DNA from 2 places in the Actinacidiphila reveromycinica genome. Region 1 is predicted to be linked to the other one. Evidence: predicted binding sites of a transcription regulator. Region 1 holds the regulator's gene; the other holds the start of a gene.

Region 1 (3,401 bases):
GTGCGCCGTCGTCTCCGGCTGCGGTCAGGGGGATCACGGCGGCCAGGGCGGCCACGGCGACCGGCAGCGGGAGGCGGCGCGTACGCGGGCGTCCTTCACCGCGGGCGGTGTGGACGTCGCCGTCACGTTCGAGCGGTCGGCCGCGGACGCGGTGGCGGTGACCGCCACCCTCAGCCCGCGGCAGAAGGGCTTCCACCTCTACAGCCTCGCGCTGCCCGACGGCGGGGTCGACGGGCTCGGCATCCCGACCCGCCTGGCGGTCGCCGCGCCGCTCACCGCGACCGGTCCGGTGACCTCCTCCGTCAAGGCGCACGACGTGCGTCCGTCCGGCCTCGACGTGGCGCTGCCGGTCTACCCGGACGGCCCGGTCACCCTGCGCCTGGCCACGCGCGTCGCGGGCGGCGCCGACCGGCCCGGCACCGCGAGTGTCCGGCTCACCTACGGGGCCTGCTCCACCGACGGTGCCTGCCTCGCACCGGTCCGGGCGCACCCGGTGACGCTGGAGCTCCCGCCGCGCTGACGCCGTACGGGGCCGGGCCCGCAGGCTGTCCGGCCCGGGGCGCGGCCTGTCCGGGGTGCGGCCTGTCCGGGGTGCGGCCGATCCCGGAGCGCGGCCAGCCCGGGGGTGCAGCCCGCCTCGGAACCGTATGCGGCGCGCCCTCAGGCGGCCCGGGTGCCCGTGACCTTCGCCAGGAAGCCGTCGAGGTTGCGCAGCGTGCGCTCGACCTGCTCCTCCAGGGTCAGGGTCTCCTCCATGCGCTTGGCCAGCACCGAGGTCCTCTTGCCCCGCACGTACAGCGAGCAGGCCAGGTCGGCGCACATGTAGATGCCCACGGTGTTGCCCTGGCGCCCGGCCGGTCCGGCCAGCGGCGCCGCCAGCAGGTCGACGCCGCCCCCGGAGTGCCCGGTCAGGCAGATCGAGCAGAGGCTGCTGCGCATGAGGTTGCGCCGCGCCCCCGGCGCGACCCGCAGGGTGATGCCGACCGGGCGCTCCCCGGCGGTCACGACGTAGGCCCGGTCCGGGGCGCCCGGGTCGCGCCAGCCGAGGAAGTCGAGGTCCTCCCACGGCACCTCCGCGAGGTCCCGCGGCAGCCTGACCCGCTTGGCCTCCCCCTTCGAGCAGTTCACGAAGGAGTCCCGGATCTGCGCCTCGCCAAGTGGGTCCATGACGACCGAAGCTAACAAGCATCCCGCGCCGCTGTCGCCGTGTTTTCCGGCGGCCGACCGGCGGAAAGCGCGGCGGACCGCTGGCGGTCGGCCGGTGGACCGCCTGCGGCCGAACGGCGGTCGGCCGGCCCCGGACGCACGGATTCCCCGCACCCGGGAGGGCACGGGGAACCGTGGACGAGGCGGGTCAGACGTCCCGCTTCGGACGCCACACCACGAGCGCGCTCGTGTGCTGCACATCCTGGTAGGGCACCAGGTCGCGCCGGTACGACGCGTGCACCGCGGCTTCGCGCTGCTGGATGACGGCTGCCGCGCCGTCGACGGCGGCGGAGAGTTCGGCGACCCGGGCCTGGAGCGCGGCGACCTGGTTCTCCAGTTCGATGATCCGCTTGATGCCCGCGAGGTTGATGCCCTCGTCCTGCGAGAGCCGCTGCACCTCCCGCAACTGCTCGATGTCGCGGGCGGAGTAGCGCCGCCCGCGGCCGGCCGCGCGGTCCGGGGAGACCAGGCCGAGGCGGTCGTACTGCCGCAGGGTCTGCGGGTGCAGGCCCGACAGCTCGGCCGCCACCGAGATCACGTAGACCGGCGACTCCTCCGTCAACTGGTACGGATTGCGGCCGCGTCCCATGCGGGGCCCGGAGGCCCCGCCGCCGTCGATGCTCATCCGCTCACGCTCCCTTTGCGGCCTTGAACAACTCCGCCCGCGGGTCGGTGTCCGCGGTCGCCTCACGGTACGACTCCAGTGCGTCCAGCGCCTTGCCCTCGGTCCGCTCCGGCACCGCCACCTCGACGGTGACCAGCAGGTCGCCGCGCGAACCGTCCTTGCGCACCGCGCCCTTGCCGCGGGCGCGCAGGGTCCGGCCGTTCGGCGTACCGGCGGGCAGCTTCAGGGTGACCGGCGGTCCGCCCAGGGTGGGCACCTTGATCTCGCCGCCGAGCGCGGCCTCCACGAAGCTCACCGGGACCGTGACCGTCAGGTTGGCGTCCTTGCGGCCGAAGACCGGGTGCCGGCCGACGTGCACGACCACGTACAGGTCGCCGGCCGGTCCGCCGCGCTCGCCGGGGGCGCCCTTGCCGCGCAGCCGGATGCGCTGCCCGTCGGTGACGCCCGCGGGGATGCGCACCTGCATGGTGCGCGAGCTCTTCGCCCGGCCGCTGCCGTGGCAGACCTCGCAGGGGTTCTCCGCGATCAGGCCGCGGCCCTTGCAGTCCACGCACGGGTCGGTGAGCGAGAAGCCGCCACCGCCGCCGCGCGAGACCTGCCCGGTGCCGACGCAGGTCGGGCACACCCGGGGCGTGCCGTTCCTGTCGCCGGTGCCGGAGCACGCCTTGCAGGGCGACTGCGAGGACATCCGCAGCGGGACCGTGGCACCGTCGACGGCCTCGGTGAAGCTGAGCGTCACCTCGGACTCGATGTCCTGGCCGCGGCGCGGCTGCACGCGGGTGCCGCCGCCCCGGTTGAACAGGCCGCCGAACACGTCGCCCAGGCCGCCGCCGAAGCCGCCGCCCTGACCGGTCGTGGTGCCGCCGCCGGGCCCCTGGGCGCCTCCGAAGAGGTCGCCGAGGTCGAAGTTGAACCCGCCGGTGCCGCCCGCGCCGGGGCCGGGCCGCATGCCGCCGTTGCCGAACAGCGCGCGGCCCTCGTCGTACTCCTTGCGGCGCTTGGTGTCGGAGAGGACGTCGTTGGCCTCGGAGATCTCCTTGAAGCGCTCCTCGGCCTTGGCGTCGCCCTTGTTGGCGTCGGGGTGGAACTCCCGGGCCAGCTTCCGGTACGCCTTCTTGATCTCGGCCTCGGTGGCGTCCTTGGGGACGCCGAGGACCTTGTACAGGTCCTTCTCCAACAGGTCCCTACTGATGCTCATCCTCGGCGTCCCTCCTCTCCGTCACGTCCTGCTCCGTCAGCCCTCCGACGGGCCACCGGTCTCCTCGTCGTCGTCCGCCTTCCGGTCGGTCTGGTCGCCCTGCTCACCGGGCTCGGACTGCTCGTCCTTGCCCTGCGCGCCCGGCTGGGGCTCGGCCACCGCGACCCGGGCGGGACGCAGGTTGCGCTCCCCGATGCGGTACCCCGGCTGGAGGATCTGCACGCATGTCGTCTGTGTGACATCAGGCGAATAGCTGTGCATCAGCGCTTCGTGCACCAGCGGGTCGAAGGGCTCGCCCTCCTTGCCGAACTGCTGGAGCCCCAGCTTCGCGGCGACCGTCTCCAGCGACTCGGCGACCGACTTGAAGCCGCC
Region 2 (3,401 bases), 1.1 Mb from region 1:
GGACAGGTCGAGTTCGACCTCCAGGTAGTGGTCGCGGAAGGTGTGGTTCTGCGCCGGGTCGAGGACCTCCAGCAGCGCGGCGGCCGGGTCGCCCCGGTAGTCCGAGCCGACCTTGTCGATCTCGTCGAGGAGCACGACCGGGTTCATCGACCCGGCCTCCTTGATCGCGCGCACCACCCGGCCGGGCAGCGCGCCGACGTACGTCCTGCGGTGGCCGCGGATCTCGGCCTCGTCGCGGACGCCGCCGAGCGCCACCCGCACGAAGGTGCGGCCCATCGCGCGGGCCACGGACTCGCCGAGCGAGGTCTTGCCGACCCCGGGCGGGCCGACCAGCGCCAGCACCGCGCCTCCGCGGCGGCCGCCGACCACGCCGAGGCCGCGGTCGGCCCGGCGCTTGCGGACCGCCAGGTACTCGGTGATCCGCTCCTTGACGTCCTCCAGCCCCGCGTGGTCCGCGTCCAGCACGGCACGGGCGCCGGCCACGTCGTAGGTGTCCTCGGTGGTGGTGTTCCACGGCAGTTCGAGGACGGTGTCCAGCCAGGTCCGGATCCAGGAGCCCTCCGGGGAGGCGTCGGAGGAGCGCTCCAGCTTCTCGACCTCCTTCAGGGCCGCCTCGCGGACCTTCTCCGGCAGGTCGGCGGACTCCACCCGGGCGCGGTAGTCGTCCGTCTCGTTGTCGGGGTCGCCCTTCAGCTCGGCCAGCTCCTTGCGGACGGCCTCCAGTTGCTGGCGGAGCAGGAACTCGCGCTGCTGCTTCTCCATGCCCTCCTGGACGTCCTTGCGGATCGTCTCGGCGACGTCCTGCTCGGCGAGGTGGTCGCGCAGCCACTGCGTGGCCAGCCGCAGCCGCGCCACCGGGTCGGCGGTCTCCAGCAGCTCCACGCGCTGCTCCACGCCGAGGAACGGGGAGTAGCCGGAGTTGTCGGCCAACTGCCCGGCGTCGTCGATCTGCTGCACCCGGTCGACCACCTGCCAGGCGCCGCGCTTGCGCAGCCAGCTCGTGGCGAGCGCCTTGTACTCCTTCATCAGCTCGGCCACGGTGCCGGGCGCCTCCTGCGGCGCGGGTTCCTCCACCACGGCGCCCTCCACCCACAGGGCCGCGCCCGGACCGGTCGTGCCGGCGCCGATGCGCACCCGGGAGCGGCCCTTGATCACCGCGCCGGGGTCGCCGTCGGACAGCCGCCCGACCTGCTCGACGGTGCCGAGGGTGCCCACGGCGGCGTAGGCACCGTCGACCCGCGGGACCAGCAGGACGCGGGGCTTGCCCGACCCGCGGCCGGAGTGGGCGGCCTGGGCGGCCTCCACCGCGGCCCGGACCTCGCCGTCCGTCAGGTCGAGCGGCACCACCATGCCGGGCAGCACGACCTCGCCGTCGAGGGGCAGTACGGGGAGGGTGAGGTTGGAACTCTTCGGCTCGAACGCCATGATCGCTCCCTTTGCAAGCAAGTTGAGTACACCTCACTCAATGCAAAGGGCCGTGCCGGTGTTCCCCGGTCCGCGTTCGCCCTGAGCGATCAGGGACCGGGGCCCCGGGGGGTCAGGCGCGGGCCCGCAGGAAGGCCGAGGTCGACACCCGTCCGACCAGCTCGAAGCGGGTGGACCCGGCGAGGTAGGCGTCCGCGCCCTGCTGGACGCCCGCCCACTTGTTGTCGCCGTAGTCGTCCAGCACCACGATCGCCCCGGGCGCCGCGATCTCCTCGGCCCACTCCAGGTCCTCGGTGACCCCCTGCGCGGAGTGGTCCCCGTCGATCACGATCACGCCGTACTCCCGGTCGGAGACCGCCGCCCGCACCTCGGGGTCGCCGGAGAAGCCGACCTGCACCCGGGCCCGCTCCCCCGCCTTCCCGCCCAGCGCGAGGTTCGCCCGCACCACGTCCAGCCGGACCGGGGTGCCGGTGGGGTCGAGCCCCTCCAGGCCGCCCGGCTGCAACTGGGTGCCGACCAGTGGGTCCACGATCGTCAGCTCCGGCTCGATCCCCGCCCGGTGCAGCATCCGCAGCAGCGTGGCCGAGAAGAGCCCGTACAGCGTGCCGATCTCCAGCACCTGGGCGCCAGGCGGGTCGAGCAGCGGGACCGTGGCGAGCTTGCCGCAGACGTTCTGGGTCGAGCCGGCCAGCCGGCCCACCGCCAGCGCCTCCAGCGCGATCACGTTGCGGAAGGCGATCGTGACGTTGCGCCGGGCGAGCTTCGGGTCCACCCCGCTGACCTGCGCCACCTCCGCCACCAGCCGGTCGATCTGCGCCGCGGTGGGCAGCCGGGGCCCGCTGCGGCCGGTCCGGTCGAAGAGCAGCCCGACGGCGTACTCCTGGCCGCGCAGCTCCTCGACCTGCCGGCGCAGCCGGTCCAGGTCCTTCACCTCCCGCCGCAGGCTGTCCAGTTCCTTGCGCAGCCGCGAGACCGGGCGCTGGACGCGCTGGTCGACGAGGGAGGCGGCGGGACGCAGGAGCCGCTTGGCCACGGGGTTGTTCAGTATGGGCGACATGGGCGGAACCTACGCCGCGGCCCCGGCGCCCGGACCATCTGCGAGCACAGTTCAACGGAAGTCCTCCGGTACGGCGGTTGAACGCCCGGTGACCCGGCGGCCGACGGGTGGCCATGGCTTTCCCCGCGGTCCGTCAAAATGGGGTCATGGCGGCAGCGAACACGGATGAAGCGGTCGTGCTGGACCGGCGCGAGGGCCCGTACGGCGAGGCGGTGCTGCGGCGGCGCGGCCCGCACCTGGAGATCATCGCCAACGGCACCTTCCTGATGGACACCTCCGACGGCCGCTCGGAACGGCTGCTCGTCGACGCGGCGCTGGACGCGCTGCCGGCCGGCCGGGACGGCGCGAGCGTGCTGATCGGCGGGCTCGGCGTGGGGTTCTCGCTGGCCCGGGCAGCGTCCCGGCCGCGCTGGGCGCGCATCGACGTGGTGGAGCGCGAGCGGGCCGTGATCGACTGGCACCGGGCGGGCCACTTCGCGGCCCACACCGCCGGCGCCCTGGACGACCCGCGGGTGCGGCTGATCCACGCCGACCTGCTGGCCTACCTGCGCACGCCCCCCGCGCCGCGGCCCGCCGCGGGGCCGCCGGCCGGCGGCTACGACGCGCTCTGCCTGGACATCGACAACGGCCCGGACTGGACAGTCACCGACAACAACGGCAGTCTCTACAGTCCCAGCGGGCTCGACGACTGCCGGGAGCTGCTCCGTCCCGGCGGTGTCCTGGCCGTGTGGTCGGCTCAGCCCTCGGCCGCCTTCGAGGCCGCTCTCCGGGGAGCGGGGTACTCCGGGGTGCGCACCCTGGAGGTTCCGGTCTCGCGTGGCGTGCCCGATGTGGTGCACATAGCCGTCAAGGCGTGAAGGCGTCATAGTCAGGGCAGTGGCCCGCCCCGTACGCTGCCGGTAACAGACGAGCTTGTGGG

Evidence for each region. The regulator HspR, encoded in region 1, represses chaperone genes until heat shock. The targets are predictions, from matches to a motif close to TTGAGNNNNNNNNNCTCAA.
Region 2: a site for HspR is predicted at 1,448-1,466, ahead of lon (endopeptidase La). Genes of this name have one in related genera too.

The regions. Positions count from the first base shown of each region.
Region 1 covers NZ_AP018365.1:4,716,008-4,719,408, reverse strand. Annotated here, with positions in the region: gene RVR_RS19775 (hypothetical protein) at 1-520, shown strand, start outside; gene RVR_RS19770 (FBP domain-containing protein) at 661-1,167, opposite strand; gene RVR_RS19765 (heat shock protein transcriptional repressor HspR) at 1,355-1,831, opposite strand; gene dnaJ (molecular chaperone DnaJ) at 1,836-3,029, opposite strand; gene grpE (nucleotide exchange factor GrpE) at 3,066-3,401, opposite strand, start outside.
Region 2 covers NZ_AP018365.1:5,771,919-5,775,319, reverse strand. Annotated here, with positions in the region: gene lon (endopeptidase La) at 1-1,425, opposite strand, end outside; gene RVR_RS24630 (class I SAM-dependent methyltransferase) at 1,538-2,482, opposite strand; gene RVR_RS24625 (spermidine synthase family protein) at 2,629-3,339, shown strand.